Regions from separate parts of the Streptosporangium sp. NPDC023825 genome, predicted to be linked through region 3. Evidence: riboswitches for the same ligand, from Rfam matches in the RefSeq annotation. Region 3 holds a riboswitch; each other region holds the start of a gene.
What was found. Region 3 has a riboswitch for S-adenosylmethionine ahead of AB0G15_RS15400 (aminotransferase class V-fold PLP-dependent enzyme). Riboswitches for the same ligand answer to the same signal wherever they lie in the genome.

Region 1 (6,669 bases), on a different contig from region 3:
GATGCCGACGATCACGCAGACGGCGTTGGCCTCGCTGATCGCCGCCGGGCCGGCGGGGCCGTGCCGGTCGTCGAGCGCGGCCATGCCCAGGTACAGGACGATCGAGGCCAGCCCGCTGGCGACGCCGTACCCGAGGAGGGTGACCGGCAGCACGGTGGGGGCCGCCGCGACCATGAGCGTTCCGGCGCTCATCCCGGCCATCCCGGTCCAGACGGCGGCCCGGCGGCCGATCCTCCCGGCCAGCCAGGGCAGGGCGAGACCGACGATGATGCCGCCGACGGCCATCGCGGTCCCGTGCAGCCCGGCGACCGCCTGGGACACGCCCTGGTCGAGGCGGAGCAGCGGGAGCGCGGCGCTGAGGCCGTACAGGTAGGTGGCGAAGACGCCGAGCTGAAGGTAGATCAGCCAGGTCGCGCGGTCGCGGATCAGCCGGACGGGCGCGATCGCGGTCAACTCGGTCTCCCGTATGCAAGAAAAAGTGAAATAGACGCAAAAACTATCTCATACAGGTCTAAAACCGCTTAACGAGCTGGGCCGTCACCCGAGGGCGTCGAGCTGCTCGGCGAACCACCGGTGCGGGGGCAGCGCGGTCGCCGCGGCGGCCAGCAGGACCCCCCTCCTGGCGCGCTCGTCCGAGGGCATCGTCAGCCCCTCGTGCAGCGCGGCGGCCGTGGCCGAGACGTCGTAGGGGTTCACCGTCAGCGCGTGCTCGCCCAGCTCGGCGGCGGCGCCGGCCTCCCGCGACAGCACCAGCGCGCTGTGCGGCGACAGGATCGGCCCCTCCTTGGCGACCAGGTTCATGCCGTCGCGGATCGGGTTGACCAGCAGCACGTCGGCCAGCCGGTAGGCGGCCAGCGAGCGCGGGTAGTCGTCGTCGACGTTGAGGATCAGCGGGTCCCAGTCCTCGGTGGCGTACTCGTCCTCGATCTCCTCGGCGCAGCGCTGCACCGCCGCGGTGTACTCGCGGTACTCGGGCAGGTCGTGCCGGGACGGGTAGGCGAAGGCGAGGTGGGTGACCCGGCCGTGCCACTCCGGGTGGGCCGCGAGGAACTGCTTGTAGGCGACCAGGCCCCGCACGATGTTCTTCGACAGCTCGGTCCTGTCGATCCGCACGATCAGCCTGCGGTCGCCCACCTGGGCGCGGAGCGCGGCCATGTGCGACTCCACGTCGGGCTCGGACGCCCGCGTCCAGAGCGCCTTGCCGTCCACGCCCAGGCTGTGGGTGCCGATCCGGGTCGTCCTGCCCGCGTGCGTGACGGTGCGCTCCCCGCGGTCGACCCGCGCGCCGAGCACCGTCTCGCAGCAGTCCATGAACGCCCCGCCCCAGCGGGCGGTGAGGAAGCCCGCGTGGTCGGCGCCCAGGATGCCCTCGAGGAGCTCGGTCGCGACGTCGTCGGGGAGCAGGTTGAAGTATTCGGGCGGCGCCCACGGCGTGTGCGAGAAGTGCGCCACCCGCAGGTCGGGGCGCTCCCCCCTGAGCATGGCCGGGACCAGGCTCAGGTGGTAGTCCTGCACCATCACCCGCGCCCCGTGCGGGGCCTCCTCGGCCAGCGCCATCGCGAACGCCTCGTTGTAGGACTGGTACGACTCCCACTCCCGGCGGAACCTGGCGTCGAAGTAGGGCCTGTTGGGGATGTCGTAGAGGAGGTGGTGGACGAACCAGAGGGTGGAGTTGGCGACCGCGTTGTACGCGCGGTGGAAGGTCGCCGGGGGGATGTCGAGCATCCGCAGCGCCCCGGTGTCGTAGCCCGCCTGGTCGAGCCGGCCGCCGGGGGCCAGCCGCACGGCGCCGCGGTCGCCGTCGGACAGCGCCGCGCAGACCCACAGGACGCCGAGGTCTTTCGCGACCTCCGACAGGCCGGAGACCAGGCCGCCACCTCCCCTGCGCATGGACAGCGAACCGTCCTCGGAGAGGGTGAAGGAGACGGGACCTCGGTTGGAGGCCACCAGGATCGCGCTCATCGATTCTCCTTGAGCGTGGAGACCCCAAGGTTAACCGGCACCTCGTCGGGATGTCCTCGCTCTTCAAATCAAGGAAGGAACGGCGTCCATCGAATTGTGTCAGCTCTTGTCAGCAGGTGGAGTGATGAGCCCCGCTCTATCACCCTTTTTGTGGCGATGAGGGAGGGTCACCATCCGCGACCCCCGACCGTAGGATGTCCAGCGACCGTGACCGCTGATGGGGGCCCGTGATGGCGCTGGACGAGACGACCGAGGACCTGGCCCGATCGGCCGCCCAGGGCGACCACCGCGCTCTCGGCGAGCTGCTGAAGCGGATCGAGCCCGCCGTGCTCAGGCACTGCGGCCGGATCCTCCCCTTCCGGCAGGACGCCGAGGAGGCCTGCCAGGACACCCTGCTCGCGGTGGCGCGCAACATCGGCCGCTTCGAGGGTCGCGCCCGGTTCAGCACCTGGCTGCACATCGTGACCGCCAACTGCGCCAGGACCACCTACCGCTCGCTGAAGCGCCGCGCGGCCGAGCAGAGCTCCGACGAGCTGCCGCTGCAGAAGCCGGACGTCGCCCGGGTCAGCGTGATCGCCGGGTCCCGGCTGGACCTGCTCGACGCGATGGAGGCGCTGGAGGCCGAGAAGCCGGAACTGGCCCAGGCGCTGGTGCTGCGCGACATCTGCCAGCTCGACTACAACGAGGTGGCCGAGCAGCTGCGCATCCCGCTGGGCACCGCCAAGTCGCGCATCCACCAGGCGCGCAAGTACGTCCAGGGCGCCCTGGGCGACGCCTACGGCTTCTGACCGCCGCCCGGCCTCTGACGGGCTGCCCGCCAGGCCGGAACCGGTCGAGGAGCACTCTCCGCGTGGCGCGCGGCCCTGACGGCCTCACCTGATTTAGGGTGGCGTTGCCCACGTCGCGTGATCAATCGGTGACATGTGGCGATCTCCCCTCACGCTGTGCACGCCGAGGTCGAGGAGAGACCACATGTTCCGCAGACACGCCGTTTCCACGGCATGCGTCCTGGCGGCCACCGCACTTGCCCTGGCCGCCGTACCGGCCGGCGCCGAACGCGGGGCGGCCGCCCCGGCCGCGCCCGCCGCCCCGTCCGCCACCACGGCCGAGTGGGCCATGTCGGCCGCGCGGAAACCGCCGCCGGGCATGCTGGAAGCACTCGAGCGCGACCTCGGCCTGACCCCGGCCCAGGCCCAGGCCCGGCTGCTCAACGAGGCCCGCCTGACCCCGGTCGCGCTACAGATGGCCAGGAGGCTCGGCCCCCGTTTCGGCGGCACCTGGCTGCGAGGAACCAGCGCGCACACCCTGGTGGTGGCCACCACCAGCGCCGCCGACATCCCGACGATCCTCGACGCGGGTGCCCAGGCCGAGGTCGTCCCCAGGTCGCTGGTGGAGCTCACCGCGATCAAGCAGGCGGTCGACGACAGCCTGCCCCCGCAGCCGCTCGTGTCGAGCGCGCGCTTCGTCGACGTGAAGAGGAACAAGGTGGTCGTCCTCTCCCCACAGCCCGAGGCTGCCATAAACGTCATCGAGAGCGCCGGGGTGGACGGAGCGGCGGTAGTCGTGCTGCCCTCCACCGAGGTTCCCCAGCCGCTGTACGACCTGGTGGGCGGCAACGCCTACTACATCGGCGTCACCAGCCGCTGCTCGGTCGGCTTCTCGGTGCTCAAGGGCACCCAGAACGGTTTCGTCACCGCTGGCCACTGCGGCAGGACCGGCAACGCCACCACCGGCTTCAACCGCGTCGCCCAAGGCACCTTCCAGGGATCGGTCTTCCCCGGCAGCGACTACGCCTGGGTCTTGGCCAACACCAACTGGACGGCCACCCCGACGGTCGACAACGGCCAGGGCGGCACCGTGCCCGTCGCCGGCGCCCGGATCGCCATCGAGGGTGCCTCGGTCTGCCGGTCGGGCTCCACCACCGACTGGCACTGCGGTCTCATCCAGCAGCGCGACGCCAGCATCACCTACCCCCAGGGCACCGTCAACGGGCTGACCCGAACCACCGTCTGCGCCGAACCCGGCGACTCCGGAGGTTCGTTCATCTCCGTCGACCAGGCCCAGGGCGTCACCTCCGGCGGCTCCGGAGACTGCAGCCAGGGCGGCACCACCTACTTCCAGCCGATCGCCCCGATCCTCACCGCGTACGGCCTGACCCTGAGGACCACGGCGGGCAACCCGCCGCCGCCGGTCACGGGCACCTGCACCGGCTTCCCCAACACCTACACCGGCACCCTGGCCGCCGGCCGATCCGTCTACCAGCCGAGGGGCCTGTACTACAGGTTGACCGTCGGAGGTCTCCAGACCGCCTGCCTGGACGGCTCCGACGGCACCGACTTCGACCTGTACCTGCAGAAGTGGAACGGCAGCACCTGGCCGGTCGTCGCCACCTCCGACAGCGCGGGTCCCGACGAGAGCATCTCCTACACCGGCACGCCCGGCTACTACCGCTACCGGGTGGTCTCCGCGGCCGGCTCCGGCCCCTACACCCTGGGGTTCCGGGTGCCGAGTGCCGTGACCGCCCCGGCGGGTCGCCTCCCGTAGCGACGACCGGCAGGGGGCGGGGCCCCCGCCGGGCCCGCGATCACCGAGGATCGCCGGGTCCGGCGGGGGCCCCGCCTGCCGTCCGGGCGTGCGCCGCGCGCCTCGCGACCGGCGGCCCGAAGACGGTTGTCCGTTGGATAACACGCCATGTCTCGCACAGTGAGACAGGGAGTCAGGAGGGAGGCAGGGCGGGGTAGAGTGCTGAGGACCTGCGCGTCAGGTTTCCAACTGAATATTTGCTCATCCAGAGGGGTGGAGGGACCGGCCCTGCGAAGCCCCGGCAACCATCCCGGTTCAAGACTCGTGATCTGAACGAGGTCGGCCGGGACAGGTGCCAATTCCGGTCTGTGACCAGGGTGGTCCGCAGACGAAGATGAGGGAAAGGCCTCGCTTCATGGCGCTCGCAACCACTGAGAACAACACCACCACCTCCTCCGGTCGTGCCGGCGACGCGCGAGAGCGGCGCTTCGGCCCCGCCGTCGCCCTGTCCTGCCGGGAGTGCGGTGCCCGCTACGACCTCGGCCCCAGCTTCGCCTGTGACGAGTGTTTCGGGCCCCTTGAGATCGCGTACGACTTCGGGCGTGTGACCCGGGAGCGGATCGCCGAGGGGCCGACCAACATCTGGCGCTACCGCTCGCTGCTGCCCGTCCCCGACGACGTGGCCGCCAAGCCCAACATGGCGCCCGGCTGGACCAAGCTCGTCAACGCCGGCAACCTCGCCCGCGAGCTGGGCATCCGCTCCCTGCACGTGAAGGACGACTCCGGCAACCCCACGCACTCCTTCAAGGACCGCGTGGTGGCCATCGCCGTCGAGGCCGCCCGCAACTTCGGTTTCCACACCCTCTCCTGCTCCTCCACCGGCAACCTGGCCGGCGCCGTGACCGCCGCCGCCGCGCGGGCCGGGCTGGACGCCTGCGTGTTCATCCCCTCCGACCTGGAGCAGGCCAAGATCGTCATGGCCTCCGTGTACGGCGGCAGGCTCATCGGCATCGAGGGCACCTACGACGACGTGAACCGCTTCTGCTCCGAGCTCATCGGTGACGAGCTGGGCGACCAGTGGGGCTTCGTCAACGTCAACCTCCGGCCCTACTACGCGGAGGGGTCCAAGACCCTGGCCTACGAGATCGCCGAGCAGCTCGGCTGGCGCATCCCCGACCAGATCGTCATCCCGGTCGCGTCGGGCTCGCAGCTCACGAAGATCGACAAGGGCTTCAAGGAGCTGATCGCGCTCGGCCTGGTCGAGGACAGGCCGTACAAGATCTTCGCGGCCCAGGCCGAGGGGTGCTCCCCGGTCTCCGCCGCCTACAAGGCGGGCCACGACGTGATCCGCCCGGTCAAGCCGGACACGATCGCCAAGTCGCTGGCGATCGGCAACCCGGCCGACGGCCCGTACGTCCTGGACATCGCCCGCCGCACCGGCGGCGCGGTCGAGGACGTCACCGACGCCGAGATCGTCGACGCGATCCGGCTGCTGGCCAGGACCGAGGGCATCTTCGCCGAGACCGCCGGAGGCGTCGTCGTCGGGGTGCTGCGCAAGCTGGTCGCCTCGGGCACGCTCGACCCCGACGCCGAGACCGTGGTCCTCAACACCGGCGACGGTCTCAAGACCCTTGACGCGGTGGCCGCGGAGGCGCGCCCGACCGCGGTGATTCGGCCTTCTCTTGACGCATTCCGTGCGGCTATCGCCTAGAAATCGTGAAAGGTACTGAATTATGAGCGTTTCTGTGCGGATTCCGACGATTCTCCGGACTTACACCGATGGTGCCGCCGAGGTGAACGGAGAGGGTGAGACCCTGCGCGATGTTCTTCAGAAGCTCGACGCGGACTTCCCGGGGATCGGCGCCCGGATTCTTGATGAATCGGGAAAGATCCGACGTTTTGTCAACGTCTATGTGGGGGATGAGGACGTCCGTTTTGTCGACAACCTCGACACGGCCACGCCCTCCGGCGTTCAGGTCTCCATCATCCCGGCGGTGGCCGGAGGCTGATCCTCCCGCCCTGAGGCGGCCCTGACCGCCCCGCGCCGCCCCCGGGGCGCCCGCGACTCCACGGCACCCGCCCGGCTCCGGCCGGGCGGGTGCCGTGTTTTATGACGCAAGCTCATATTCAGGGACTTAGATGGGTCATGTAACCCTTAACTAACTAATAGTGATAGTGAAACTC
Region 2 (6,669 bases), on a different contig from region 3:
CTGCAGGATGTAGGAGCGGCCCAGGTCTCCCTGGAACAGGCGGAGCAGATAGTCGCCGTACTGCTGGAGCGGGGAGCGGTCCAGCCCCCACTCGGCGATGATCTGCGCCCGACGCTCGGGGGTGTCGAGGCCGTCGCCGACGAGCACGTCGACCGTGTCGCCGGGGGCGAACATCAGGGCGAGGTAGGCCGCGGTGGCGGCGGCCCAGAGCACGGCGACGCCAGCACCGAGCCGCCGGACCACCGGGCCGAACCACCCGGCGGCGGCCAGCCCCCGCCGCCGGGTGAGTGTGAGAGTGCTCACGTCCCTGTCCGGACGTCGTAAGCACTGTTGGGAGTGCCGGAGACCGGCTCGAAGGTGATCCCGGTGACCGCGGCGCGGTAGGCGATCTGGTCGGCGGGAACGTAGAGCGGAAGCAGGATCGCCTCGTCGGTGACGACGGTCTTCTGCACCTTCGCGTAGAGCTCCTTGCGCTCGGCGAGGCCGGCGGCGGCCGACGCGTCGGCGAGCAGCCTGTCCAGCTCGGCGTTCCCGAACTTCGTGCGGTTGATCGCGGCGTCCTTCGCCAGGATCAGGTTGAGCGCCGCCCCGGCGTCGGTGTCGCCGCGCGAGTTCTCGAAGATCTCGTACTCGTTCTCGTCGACGGCCTTCTGCGCGGTGCCCTGGTCCACGATCTTGACCTGGAAGTCGATCCCCGCGCTCTGCTTGACGGCCGCCTGGACCGCCTGGGCGAGGATGTCGCGGCGGTCGCGGACGAACGGCGCGGCGTTGACGGTACGCACGGTCAGCCTCCTGCCGTCCTTGACCCGGAAACCCTCGGCGTCGCGCTCCTTCCAGCCCGCCTCGTCGAGCAGCCGGTTGGCCCGCGCCGGGTCGTTGCCGAAGGTCTTCTCCAGCGAGGGGTCGTAGAACTGCGGGCTGCCCTGGCCGATGACGCTCCAGGCCCGCTTGGCGGTGCCCTGGTAGACGGAGTCGAGCACCGCGTCCACGTCGACGGCGTCGCGGAAGGCCTCGCGGACCCGCTTGTCGTCGAACGGGGGGCGGGAGACGTTGAAGTAGTAGGAGAACGCGCTTCCGGAGTTGAGGCTGGTCTCCAGCCTCAGCTCGGGGTCGCTCTTGATGAGGCCGATCTCGGTGGCGGGCACGCCCTCGATCACCTGCACCTGCCCGGAGGTGAGCGCGCCGACCCTGACCGCGGCCTCGGGCAGGAAGCGGTAGGTGATGTCGGCCAGGTGCGCCGGCCCCTGGTGGGCGGCGCCGGTGGGCGGCCAGTTGTAGTCCGGGTTGCGCCTGTAGTGGACCTCCTGGCCGGGGGTGAACCGGTCGAGGATGAACGGCCCGGTGCCGACCACGTCGACGCCGCCCGCCTTGAGGTCCTTGGCGCTCCTCAGCGACTTCGGGGAGACCTGGCCCGCGTACGGGGAGGAGAGGAAGTCGAGGAACAGCCCGTCGGGGGCCTTCAGCGTGACCTTCAGGGTGTGCGGCGCGGTCGCCTCGGCCCTGTCGAAGTTGCGCAGCTGGATGGCGCCGACCGCGGCGTTGTATCCGGGCGAGACGAGCTGGTCGAGGTTGGCCTTCACCGAGGCGGCGTCGAACTTCTCGCCGTCGTGGAAGGTGACGTCGTCGCGGAGCTCGAAGCTGTAGGTCAGCCCGTCCTCGGAGACCTTCCAGGACGTGGCCAGCCACGGCAGGAACTCGCCGTTCCCACCCCGGGCGATCAGCGCGTCGAACTGGTTGTGGACCAGCAGACGGGCCTTGTTCTGGCCCCACTGGTGCGGGTTGAAGGTGATCGGCTGCGTCTCCACCGCCCACACGAGCGACCCGCCATCACCACCGCCGCCCTCACCGCCGGCCGCCGCGCTCGGGGCCCCGCTCCCGGCTCCGCACGCCGTGAGCGCCAGCACCCCGGCGAACGCCAGGGCGCCCCATCGCAACTTCACGTTCTTCTCCTCGTGCTTCGGTACGACATGCCTGTGTACGACGTGCTTTTCCACAACGTGCCTTTGTGCGGCGGGCTCGGACGGCTCGGTGGGGCGCCGGCCGGGACGACCGGCATGATCGGTGCGATCGGGGCGGTTCATGCGACGTGCCGTCGTATCTGGGTTCCGGCGGCCTCGGACAGCACGATCCGGGCGAGGGCGTCGGCGTGGCGGAGGAGCGGGGCGTTGAGGCGGGGCCTGGCGAAGCCGCCGGTGGCCCGGCCGCCGACGACCCAGGGACCGAAGGCGAACCTGCGGGGGTGCGGGGTCCCCGACCTGTCGAGCAGGCGGCGGTCGGCGGGCCGTACGTTCACCAGGCCCGACTCCTCGTCGAGCTCGCCCCGGTCGCGGAGAGCGGCGATGAGCGGGTCGACGGCCCGGCTCACGCTGGGCGCGGGCAGCCTGGCCTCGACGAGGGTGGTGGCCGTCACGCCGCCGGGCACGGTGGGACTCTGTGCCCGCCAGCGCCCGCCGTGGTGGTCGACCTTGAGGTCCGCGCCGAGGAAGGTGACGATCCCCGCCCTGGCCAGGGCGCGCAGCTCCTCCAGCCGGGGTCCCGGCGGGCCGCTGGCGACGTAGCTGAAGAACCCGGCGAACCACGGGTCGGAGACGCCCAGCTCGGCGAGGACACCGTAGACGGAGAGCAGGCCGAGGATCATCGCGTGGTCGGCGCTGTGCGCCGGGTCCGAACGTCGTTGCAGGTCGACGGCGAGATAACCGTGCATCCACTTCTGCAGGCCGGCCTGGTCGCCGAACCGGATGCCGTCCAGCGGCCGGTCGAGCCGGTCGAGGTCGAGCCGGTCCAGGTGCCGGGGCACGGCCTCGCGGATCAGCTTGCGCATCCCGGGACTGCGCCACTCCTCGGCGGCGAAGCCCTCCTCGAACTCCGCCCATCCCAGCTTGACGCGCTCGGGGCGGGCGGTGATGAGCTCGTGGTAGTACGCGAAGGCCAGCTCCTTGGCGACCAGCGGCCACACGTCCCGGCGGAAGTTCCACGGTCCCTCGCCCAGCGCCTCGTGGGTGAGGAAGCGCGGCACCGGCGGGCGGGCGCCCGTGAAGGGGTAACCGGTCTTGGAGTGGTACGGCACGCCGCGCCGCGACCCCACGTGCAGGAGGGGCTCGCGCCCGCTGGGCAGGTAGACCAGTTCCCCGTCGTACTCGCGGACGAACCGGCCGCCCCGACCCGAGGTGAGCAGCACCATCAAATCGACGAAGGCCAGCCCCATCCCCCGCACGATCGCCGGCTCCCCCGCGGGAACGCCGTCGAGGTCGAGGTCCGCCGTGTAGCCAGTGGGCAGGTAGCGCAGCCCCGCGCGCGCGGCCAGATCGGCCAGCGCGCTCTCCTCCCTCGTCGGCGTCACGTCGCCGTGTCCCTGGGCCAGGATCACCGCGTCGGCCTCGATCGTCCGGCCGTCGTCCAGCGTCACCGCCTGCCCGCCGGGGACGTCGGCGAGGTCGACGGCGCGGGCGGCGTGCACGTGCACCCGGACGCCGCGAGGGGCGGTCGCCACCGCCTGCCGGAAGACGTGGGAGAGGTAGCCGTTCTGCGCCGGGCGGGAGGCGAACCTGCCGGGGTCGCCGCCGAGCCACTCGGCCAGCGTGGGCCCGGGGCGGATCGGTCCCTCGCAGCGCACCGACTCGTCGGTGAAGAGCGTCACGTCGGCGGCGGTGGAGTTCATCCAGAGCAGGTCCGGCTGGTCGTGGCGCCACACGCGCCCGCCGCCCGGCGGGTGGGGGTCGATCACGTGGACGTCCAGCGACGGCCAGCCGAGCAGGTCGGCGGCGTTGGCGCAGATGCGCTCCACCAGGCAGGTGCCCGTCGGCCCGGCGCCGACGACGGCGATCGAGGCGCTCATACGGCGGCTCTGCGGTGCGGCTGGTCCCAGTCGGCGTGCAGCGGCTCGACCGGGATCCGCCAGGCGTCGGTCTCGCCCGACGGGCGGGCGATGACGGTGAAGTCGGTGTTCTCGCGGAAGGCGGGGCGGGCGTACAGGTCCCTGGCGTAGGCCCACAGGTTGGGGAAGGCGGTCAGCGGGCGCTCGCTGATCCTGGCCGCCGGGTTGTCGCTCAGGTCGAAGCGCAGCAGGGTCGGCCAGAGCCGCACGTCCGCCTCGGTGATCCCCGAGCCGAACAGGAACCTGCGGTCGGCCAGGCGGGCGTCCAGCTCGTCCAGGAAGGCGACCACGGCCCCGCGCGCCTCGGTGTACGCGGCCTCGGTGGTGGCCGCCGCCACGCGGCCCGCCGCCGTGTTGAGGATCTCGTAGATCCTCGTGTTGAGCTCGTCGATCTCCGGCCTGAGCTCCTCGGGGTAGAGGTCGGCCTCGGGGTCGCCGCCGAACCGGGTGGCCAGGTCGATCGTGATGTCGGGGAAGTCGTTGCTGACGATGCGGCCGGTCGCCCTGTCCCACAGGACCGGCACCGAGACGTGCCCGTCGAAGCCCGGCTCGGTCACCTCGTACGCCTGCCGCAGGATGGTGAACCCGTTGACCGGGTCGGCCCCGCGCCGCTCGCGGAACGCCCACCCGCGCCCGTCGCGCTCGTCGTCGACGTAGGAGAGCGAGACCACGTCCTGGAGGCCCTTGAGGGATCGCACGATGGCCGCGCGCTGCGCGTACGGACAGACGGCCGCGACGTAGAGGTGGTAGCGCCCGGGCTCGGCGGGGAAGGCGGGTGTGCCGATCCGTCCCTGGAAGGGGTAGCGCGGGCCGGGCCTGCCACCGGGCCGGTAGTGGCCGTGGGTGTCGAGGTCGACGGGGCTCGCGTGGTTCAGTGTGCTGGTCTTCGACATGTGGCGCTCCCGGGCATGTCTCGGTGACCCTGGTGAGGGGGTCCGCGCTTGCGGCACGCCCACCGTGCCGCCAGGTCTCCCCCGGGGGCACCCCGCCGCGGTGCGAGGGTTGCCGGTCAGCCAGCCGGGGCTTCTCACTGACACTCTTAACCTATTTAGAAGGTAGGAAATACATAGATCTCTGTCAAGCCTTAGTGTCGGGGAATGTCCTATGAGAGCGTGAACGTGGTCTACCGCAAGTACGACGGGTCACTGCACTGGCATCACCGCGGCCTGCTGCTCGGCGAGGACGAGCACGGGGTGTGGACGGGCTGCGTGGCCGGCTCCAGCGGCCGCAAGGGCGACGGCCCCCCGGTCGCCTGGCCCCATCCGTTCGTGATGCTCTTCCCGCGCGACGCCTGGTGGACGGCCGCCTTCAACGCTGCCCCGAACAAGCACGAGATCTACTGCGACATCTCCACGGTGCCGGAGTGGAAAGACGGCGGGGTCACCATGGTCGACCTGGACCTCGACGTGATCCGGACCCGCCGGAACCTGCTGAAGGGCCGCCCGAGCCGGGTCTTCCTGGACGACGAGGACGAGTTCGAGGAGCACCGGGTCAAGTACGCCTACCCGCCCGGCGTGGTCGAGAACGCCCGTGCCTCGGCCGCCTGGCTGATGGAGGCCGTCACCTCCCGCGCCGCCCCCTTCGGGGACGCGCCGCGCTGGCTCGCCCTGGTCACCTGAGCCCCGGACGGTGGTGCCGGGGGCGGCCCCAGGCGCCCCCGGCACCCCGGCGCTTCCGGCATTCCCGGCACTCCCGCGACCTCAGCGGGCGGGGTGACCTCAGCGGGCGCGGTGGCGGAACATCCTGCCGGAGAAGATCGCCGAGATCAGCAGGAGGCCGCCGCACCAGGCCAGCGCCTTCCACGGGTCGCTCCCCACGGGCCGGTCGAGCAGCAGGCCGCGTACGGACTCGATGATCGGTGTGGCCGGCTGGTTCTCCGCGAACCCGTGCAGCCACGCGGGCATGGTGTGCACCGGGACGAAGGCGCTGCTCGGGTAGGGCAGGAACATCACCAGGAAGGTGAAACCGCCCGCGACCTCCGGTGTCTTGGCCAGCAGGCCGACCAGGGCCGAGACCGCGGACATGGCCAGCACGAACGCCACCAGGACGCCCACCGCCGCCGCCCAGCCGGACAGGCCCGCGTCCGCCCGGAAGCCGAGCAGGAACGCGACGGCGAACACGATGGCGAGCGAGGTGAGGTTGCGCACGGTGCCGGCGGCCACGTGCCCGCCCAGGAACGCACCGCCGCCGACGTCCATCGACCTGAACCTGTCGACGATCCCCCGGCTCATGTCGTGGCTGACGGCGACCGCCGTCAGGGAGGCGCCGTAGGAGGCGCACATGACGAGGATGCCGGGGACGGCGTAGGTGACGTAGTCGACGCCGGTCTGGATCGCGCCGCCGAACAGGTAGACGAACAGCAGCATGACCAGGACGGGCAGCAGGAACGAGGTGAGCAGCGCGTCGAGGTTGCGCAGCGACAGGCGGACGGCACGGCCGGTCATCACCGGCCAGGCGGTGAGGTCAGACACCGGCCCGCTCCCTGTCCGTCAGCGCGAGGAACGCGTCGTCGAGCGTGGCGCCGCGCACGGTGAACCTCTTGACCGCCGAACGCCCCGGGTCCACCTCGTCCAGCAGGGCGCGGATCCCCGTGGCGCTCCCGTCGACGGCCGCCCCGACGGTCAGCGTGGCGAGATCGGTGTGGACGGCACGCGCCCCGAGAAGGCGCGTCACCTCGGCGAACGACCGCGCGTCGGACAGGACGAGGTCCAGCCGCCAGGCGGCGACCCTCGCCTTGAGCTCGTCGGCGGTGCCCTCCGCCACCACCCTCCCGCCGTCGAGCAGCGCGATCCTGT
Region 3 (6,669 bases):
TCCGGTCGCGGCGGGTCCGGGGGCTCCCGGAACGGGAGTGGCGGGAGGTGCGGGAAGCGTGGAGGGGGCGGGGGGTGCCGGGGGTGTGGGGAGCGTGGAGGGGGCGGGGGGAGCCGCCCTCTCCTGATCCTCACCGGGTTCGATCATGCGGTTCCAACCGTGCCTTACTCGTCACTTGTCGATGTCGCCGACGACGAAGAACATCGAGCCCAGGATGGCGACCATGTCCGCGAGCAGGTGGCCGGGAAGCATCTCGCGCAGCACCTGGACGTTGTTGAAGGAGGCCGAGCGGAGCTTCATCCGCCACGGCGTCTTCTCCCCGCGCGAGACCAGGTAGTAGCCGTTCAGGCCGAGCGGGCTCTCCGTCCAGGCGTAGGTGTGGCCCTCGGGGACCTTCAGCACCTTGGGCAGGCGCTGGTTGACCGGCCCGGGGGGCAGGTCGAGGAGCCGTTCCACGCAGGCGTCGGCCAGGTCGAGGGAGACCTTCACCTGTTCCAGCAGCACCTCGAAGCGGGCGTGGCAGTCTCCCGCCGACCGGGTGACGACCTTCACCGGCAGCTCGCCGTAGGCGAGGTACGGCTCGTCCCTGCGCAGGTCGACGTCGACGCCGGAGGCGCGGGCGATGGGGCCGCTCACGCCGTACTGCATGATCGTCTCGCGGTCGAGGACGCCCACCCCGCGCGTGCGGGCGAGGAAGATCTCGTTCCCGGCGATCAGGTTCTCGATGTCGGGCAGCCGTCGCCGCACGTCGGCCACGGCCTGGGCGACCCGGCCCGTCCACCCTGAAGGGATCTCCTCCTTCAGGCCGCCGACCCGGTTGAACATGTAGTGCATGCGCCCGCCGGAGATCTCCTCCATCACGGCCTGGAGGGTCTCGCGCTCCCGGAACGCGTAGAAGACCGGGGTGATCGCGCCGAGCTCCAGCGGGTAGGAGCCGAGGAACATCAGGTGGCTGAGCACCCGGTTGAGCTCGGCCATCAGCGTGCGCGTCCAGACCGCCCTGACCGGCACCTCCATGCCGAGCATCCGCTCCACCGCGAGCACGACGCCCAGCTCGTTGGCGAACGCCGACAGCCAGTCGTGCCGGTTGGCCAGCACGATGATCTGCCGGTAGTCGCGCACCTCGAAGAGCTTCTCCGCGCCCCGGTGCATGTAGCCCACGATCGGCTCGGCCGAGCCGATCCGTTCCCCGTCCAGGGTGAGCCGCAGCCGCAGCACGCCGTGCGTGGACGGGTGCTGCGGCCCGATGTTGAGGATCATGTCCTCGGTCGCGAGCTCCTTGCCGTGCGCCCCCCGCACGGCCTCGGCCCCGGCTCCCAGCCCCACGTTCAGCTCACGGGGCGCGCCTTCAGTCATAGGGCCATGCTGTCACGTCAGCCGCGCGAGGCAAGATCCCGCAGGGCGCCGATCAACCGGTCGACGTGCTCGGAGGTGGTACCGATGCCGATGGAGGCGCGGACGGCGGAGGCGGTGACGTCGTCGCAGCCGCCGTCCTTGGCGCCCAGCAGGTGTCGTACGAAGGGGTGGGCGCAGAACTTGCCGTCGCGGACGCCGATGCCGTGGTCGCCGGACAGGGCCTCGGCGACCTCGCGGGCGGTGAAGCCGTCCACCACGAAGGAGACGATGCCGACGCGCGGGTGGTCCGGGCCCCACAGGGACAGCTCGTGCACGCCGGGGACGGAGGCGAGGCCCGCGCGCAGGCGCCCGAGGAGGCGCTCCTCCTCGCGGACCAGCGGGGTCCAGCCGGTGGCGGTCAGGGCGTCGCAGGCCGCGGCGAGCGCGACGGCGCCCAGCACGTTCGGGGTTCCCGCCTCGTGCCGCGCCTCGGGGTCGTCGTGCCACTCGGTGCCGTCGTCGTTCACGGCCTTCACCGCGCCGCCGCCCCGCAGGTACGGCTCGGCCTCGGCCAGCCAGTCGGAACGGCCGATCAGCGCGCCGGTGCCGAACGGCGCGTAGAGCTTGTGGCCGGAGAAGACCACGTAGTCCAGGTCGAGCGCCGTCAGGTTGAGGCTGCGGTGCGGGACGAGCTGCGCGGCGTCGACGAGGACGCGGGCCCCGTGGCGGTGGGCGATGTGGGCCAGCGCGGCGATCGGCCAGAGCTCTCCGGTGACGTTGGAGGCGGCGGTCACGACCAGCAGCTTGGGGCCGTCGATCGAGGCGAGCGCGTCGTCGGCGGCGCGGACGGCCTCGCCGGGGAAGGCGGGGGCCGCCAGCCGCACGACCCGCTCCCAGGGCAGCAGCGAGGCGTGGTGCTCGGTGTCGAAGACCACGGCGGTGGTGCCCTCGGGCAGGCTGCGGGCCAGCAGGTTGGTCGCGTCCGTGGTGTTGCGGGTGAAGATCACCGAGTCGTCGGGACGGGCGCCGACGAAGGCGCGCACCGTGTGCCTGGCCTGCTCGTAGCGGGCCGTGGTCAGCTGGGACGCGTACCCGGCGCCGCGGTGGACGCTGGAGTAGGCCGGGAGCGCGGCGGCGACGGCGGCGCTCACCGGCTCCAGACAGGGGGCGCTCGCGGCGTAGTCGAGGTTGGCGTAGCGGACGAGCCTGCCGCCCCTGACCGGGACCTCCAGGTCCGAGCCGAGCACGGCCGGGATCGGGCGGTCACCGGACACGCCGGATACATGGGTCTCGGGGACGGTCACCGGAGCGACGGCGGCGCTCTCTGGGGTGCTCTCGGGGGTGCTGAGGATCGTCAGGGTGGACATGCCAGGGCTCCTTCGAGGTCATCGGACCCCAACCCATGACACAGGTGCCTGGAGCCCGCGCTTGCCCGGCACACCTCGTGCCGGACCAGGTCCTCACCCGGGGCACCCCGCCGCGGACGCGAGGGTTGCCGGCCAGCGAGCCGGGGCTTGTCACTGGCACTCATGACCTACGGGGGAACTATAACCGACACCCCGCAGTGCCCCGCAAGTCCGAAACGTGATCAACCCGATATCGGGGCAGGAGCGAGCGCTGCCGGGACCGCCCGGCGAATTTGCCAGCGAAGCGTGATGAGAGGGAAGGAACTCGGAGCGTCTCCCGGTCGTCCTGGGAGTCAGCCGAAGAAGCGTTCGGGCAGCCAGCCGACGGTGTGCGGGCGTCGGCCGACGAAGGAGAAAGCAATGGACTGGGTGACCAGCCCGGAGATATGGATAGGCTTCTTCACCCTTGTCGCCCTGGAGATCGTCCTGGGAATCGACAACATCATCTTCATCTCGATCCTGGTGGGCAAGCTCCCGCCCGAGCAGCGCGACAAGGCCCGCAAGCTCGGCCTCGCCGTCGCCCTGATCAGCCGCCTCCTGCTGCTGCTGGCGCTGTCGTGGGTGGTGAGGCTCACCGAACCGATGTTCGAGGTCTTCGGCCAGGGGATATCGGGGCGCGACCTGATCCTGATACTCGGCGGCCTGTTCCTGCTGGCCAAGAGCGTCCACGAGATGCACGGCAGTTTGGAGGGCGACTCCGGCCACTCCGAGGGCAAGGTCGCCTCGTCCTTCACCTCGGTGATCATCCAGATCATGATCCTCGACGTCGTCTTCTCGCTCGACTCGGTGATCACCGCGGTCGGCATGGTCGACGAGCTGGGTGTCATGATCGCGGCCGTCATCGTCTCGGTCATCGTGATGCTGGTCGCCTCCGGGCCGATCAGCCGCTTCGTGGACCGGCACCCGAGCATCAAGATGCTCGCCCTGTCCTTCCTGGTGCTGGTCGGCGTCGTGCTCATCGCCGAGGGGTTCGAGCAGCACATCTCCAAGGGCTACATCTACTTCGCGATGGCGTTCTCGCTGCTGGTGGAGCTGCTGAACATCCGGATGCGCGGCAAGGCGAGGCGGAAGCCGGTCGAGCTGCGTTCCCGCTACGAGACCGAGGGAGTCGAGGGAACCGAGGGAGCCGAGGGCGGGGCCGGCCCGGAGACGCCGGTGGTTCAGGGGGCTCCGGCGGGCCGGGCGGACGAGCCGGCCGAAGGAGGGAAGCCGGGCGAGCGGGCCGGATCCTGAACCGGGGATTACCGAGCGGGCCGGATCCTGAACCGGGGATTACGATGCTTACGTGCGCTTTGATCCCTGGAATCCGGAATTCGTCGCCCACCCCTATGACGTCTACGACGAGCTGAGGCGGGAGCGGCCGGTCAGCTTCTTCGAGCCGACCGGCCAGTGGCTGGTGGCCAGGCACGCCGACGTCAACGCGCTGCTGCGGGATCGCAGGCTCGGCCGCTCCTACCTGCACGTGGCCTCGCACCAGGAGTTCGGCAGGCCGGACGACCCCGAGTTCCAGGACCCGTTCTGGCGGGTGATCAGGGCGGGAATGCTCGATGTCGAGCCGCCGGTGCACACCAGGCTCCGGCGGCTGGTGTCGAAGGCGTTCACCCCCCGCATGGTCGAGGCGCTCCGCCCCAAGGTCGCCCGCATGGCCGGGGAACTGGTGGACGCCTTCGTCGAGCGCGGCGGCGGAGACCTGATCGCCGAGGTCGCCGAGCCGCTCCCGGTCACCGTGATCGCCGAGATGCTCGGCGTCCCCGAGGCCGACCGGCACCTGCTGCGGCCCTGGTCGGCCGACATCTGCGGCATGTACGAGCTCCAGCCGTCGGTCGAGGCCCAGCACACGGCCGTACGGGCGGCCGAGGAGTTCTCCGCCTACCTCGTCGAGCTGGCCCGCGCCCGCAGGGCCGACCCCGGCGACGACCTGATCAGCGCGCTCGCCCTGGTGGCCGACGAGGGTGACAGGCTCACCGAGGAGGAGCTGGTCGGCACCTGCGTGCTGCTGCTCAACGCCGGGCACGAGGCCACCGTCAACGTCACCGGCAACGGCTGGTGGTCGCTGTTCCGCAACCCGGCCGAGCTGGACCGGCTCCGTGCCGACCACGCCCTGCTGCCCACGGCGGTCGAGGAGCTGATGCGCTGGGACACCCCGCTGCAGATGTTCGAGCGCTGGGTGCTGGAGGACATCTCGGTGGGCGGGGTCGACATCCCGCGCGGCACCGAGGTGGCGCTGCTGTTCGGCTCGGCCAACCGTGATCCCGAGGTCTTCGCCGACCCCGCCCGCCTGGACGTGGGCCGGGCCGACAACCCGCACATCTCCTTCGGCGCCGGGATCCACTTCTGCCTCGGGGCACCGCTGGCCAGGGTCGAGCTGATCGAGTCCTTCGGCGCCCTGCTGCGCAAGGCCCCGAAGATGGAACTCGCCGCCGAGCCTGCCTGGGGGCCGGGCTACGTCATCCGGGGTCTCACCTCCCTCGACGTGCGGGTCTGAACCGGCCTGGAACGAAGCGGTCGAAGCGGCCGAAGAAGTGATCGAAACGGCCCAAGCGGACGGGTCGCGGGTGTGCCCGGCCCGTGCCGTCCGCCGACGAGGGCACGGCGGCCGGGCGGCGTACCCCGCCGGCCCCGCCGGGCTCGCCGCCCGGGCCGCGGACCCCGCCGGAACGACGCCGGTTCCGCGGGTCAGAGACGGCTCTGCGACAGCCAGCCGAACCCGCCGAGACCGCTCGCGGCGATGAGCTCCGCCTCCTCCGAGGCCCTCGCGAGGGCCTGCAGGTAACCGCGAGGGTCGTTCCTGGCCTGCTCGACCGGCGGGCGGCCTCCGGTGATCCCGAGAGCGCGCAACGCCTCGCGCTGCGTGGTCAGCGCCGTCGTGACGGCTCCGGCGCTCTCGCCGGAGGCCGCGCAGGCGTCGAGCGCCACGTGGGCGGTGATGTCGCACGAGCCGTCGGGCACGGGCGCGACCATCGCCCCGTCCCGGTAGCCGGCCAGCGTGCCGTACGGCGGCCGGTCGTCCAGGGCGTGGGAGTAGTCGATCGCGATCGCCCGGCCGCGCGCCAGCCGTACGATCACCGACGCCCAGGCCCTGTCGCGCGGCCTGCCGATCTCGGCCCGCTCCCCGATGGCCCGCATCGGCCACCATCGGTCCAGCCAGGCGAGATCCGCCTCGGAGGGCCTGCCACCGAGGCGCTCCTCACCGTCGGTGACGTTGACCATGACCAGCCGGGGCCCGTCTGCCGTCTGCTCCGCGATGTCGACCGGCACGTTGTCGAGCCACTCGTTGGCGATCACCAGCCCGTGGATCCCGTCCGGCGCGGCCCTCGACCAGACGATCTCCCCGGGCAGCGACGGCGGCCGGGGCGCCAGGTCGACCGCGGTCACGCGCAGCCTCGACCGGAGCGCGGGCGGCGCCGCGGCGAGCACACCCGCCGCCAGCTCGCCCTCACCGGCGCCGATGTCGACCAGGTCGAGCAGGTCGGGGCCGCCGAGCGCCTCGTCGGTCGCGGCCAGCTCGCGCAGCACGGCCTCGGCGAAGACAGGGGAGGCGCCGACCGAGGTCCGGAAATGGCTGGAGGGGCGCTCCCGGATGTAGAAGCCGCTTTCGCCGTAGAGCGCATGCTCCATCGCGGCACGCCAGGTGAGCCACACGCTCTCAGACGCTACCCGCCGGGGCGGGGGAACGAGATCGACTCGCGCTGACGCTTCGAGTGAATGCATGACTACATTCTGTCACCGGTTTGCGCGATCGTTGTCGACGTCGTGTCGGCGCGGCGCCGGCTGGATCGCCGCGTGGGCCGGGCCTGCGGGCTCTCCTGCGGGCCCGGTACGCTCCCGGTTCGCCCGCCCGGGACCCCTCGGGGAGGGCCTCGTCTCCGCTACCGACCGCTACGAACCCGCGTCTTGCCACAGTTGCGACGGCATGGCCCGTTACGCT

Region 1: it holds a riboswitch for S-adenosylmethionine, as region 3 does, so the genes downstream of both, thrC (threonine synthase) here and AB0G15_RS15400 (aminotransferase class V-fold PLP-dependent enzyme) in region 3, are expected to answer to the same signal.
Region 2: it holds a riboswitch for S-adenosylmethionine, as region 3 does, so the genes downstream of both, AB0G15_RS31045 (glutathione S-transferase C-terminal domain-containing protein) here and AB0G15_RS15400 (aminotransferase class V-fold PLP-dependent enzyme) in region 3, are expected to answer to the same signal.

The regions. Positions count from the first base shown of each region.
Region 1 covers NZ_JBFAAE010000096.1:13,358-20,026, forward strand. Annotated here, with positions in the region: gene AB0G15_RS41175 (MFS transporter) at 1-453, opposite strand, end outside; gene AB0G15_RS41180 (trehalose-6-phosphate synthase) at 538-1,962, opposite strand; gene AB0G15_RS41185 (RNA polymerase sigma factor) at 2,193-2,750, shown strand; gene AB0G15_RS41190 (S1 family peptidase) at 2,935-4,506, shown strand; SAM riboswitch class I at 4,744-4,886, shown strand; gene thrC (threonine synthase) at 4,901-6,196, shown strand; gene AB0G15_RS41200 (MoaD/ThiS family protein) at 6,219-6,494, shown strand.
Region 2 covers NZ_JBFAAE010000047.1:29,673-36,341, reverse strand. Annotated here, with positions in the region: gene AB0G15_RS31060 (ABC transporter permease) at 1-303, opposite strand, end outside; gene AB0G15_RS31055 (ABC transporter substrate-binding protein) at 300-1,940, opposite strand; gene AB0G15_RS31050 (FAD/NAD(P)-binding protein) at 2,078-3,835, opposite strand; gene AB0G15_RS31045 (glutathione S-transferase C-terminal domain-containing protein) at 3,832-4,767, opposite strand; SAM riboswitch class IV at 4,807-4,919, opposite strand; gene AB0G15_RS31040 (DUF402 domain-containing protein) at 4,972-5,493, shown strand; gene AB0G15_RS31035 (ABC transporter permease) at 5,593-6,345, opposite strand; gene AB0G15_RS31030 (ATP-binding cassette domain-containing protein) at 6,338-6,669, opposite strand, start outside.
Region 3 covers NZ_JBFAAE010000014.1:77,074-83,742, forward strand. Annotated here, with positions in the region: gene AB0G15_RS15395 (NADH-quinone oxidoreductase subunit D) at 172-1,356, opposite strand; gene AB0G15_RS15400 (aminotransferase class V-fold PLP-dependent enzyme) at 1,374-2,702, opposite strand; SAM riboswitch class IV at 2,755-2,870, opposite strand; gene AB0G15_RS15405 (TerC family protein) at 3,102-3,974, shown strand; gene AB0G15_RS15410 (cytochrome P450) at 4,027-5,226, shown strand; gene AB0G15_RS15415 (SAM-dependent methyltransferase) at 5,418-6,383, opposite strand.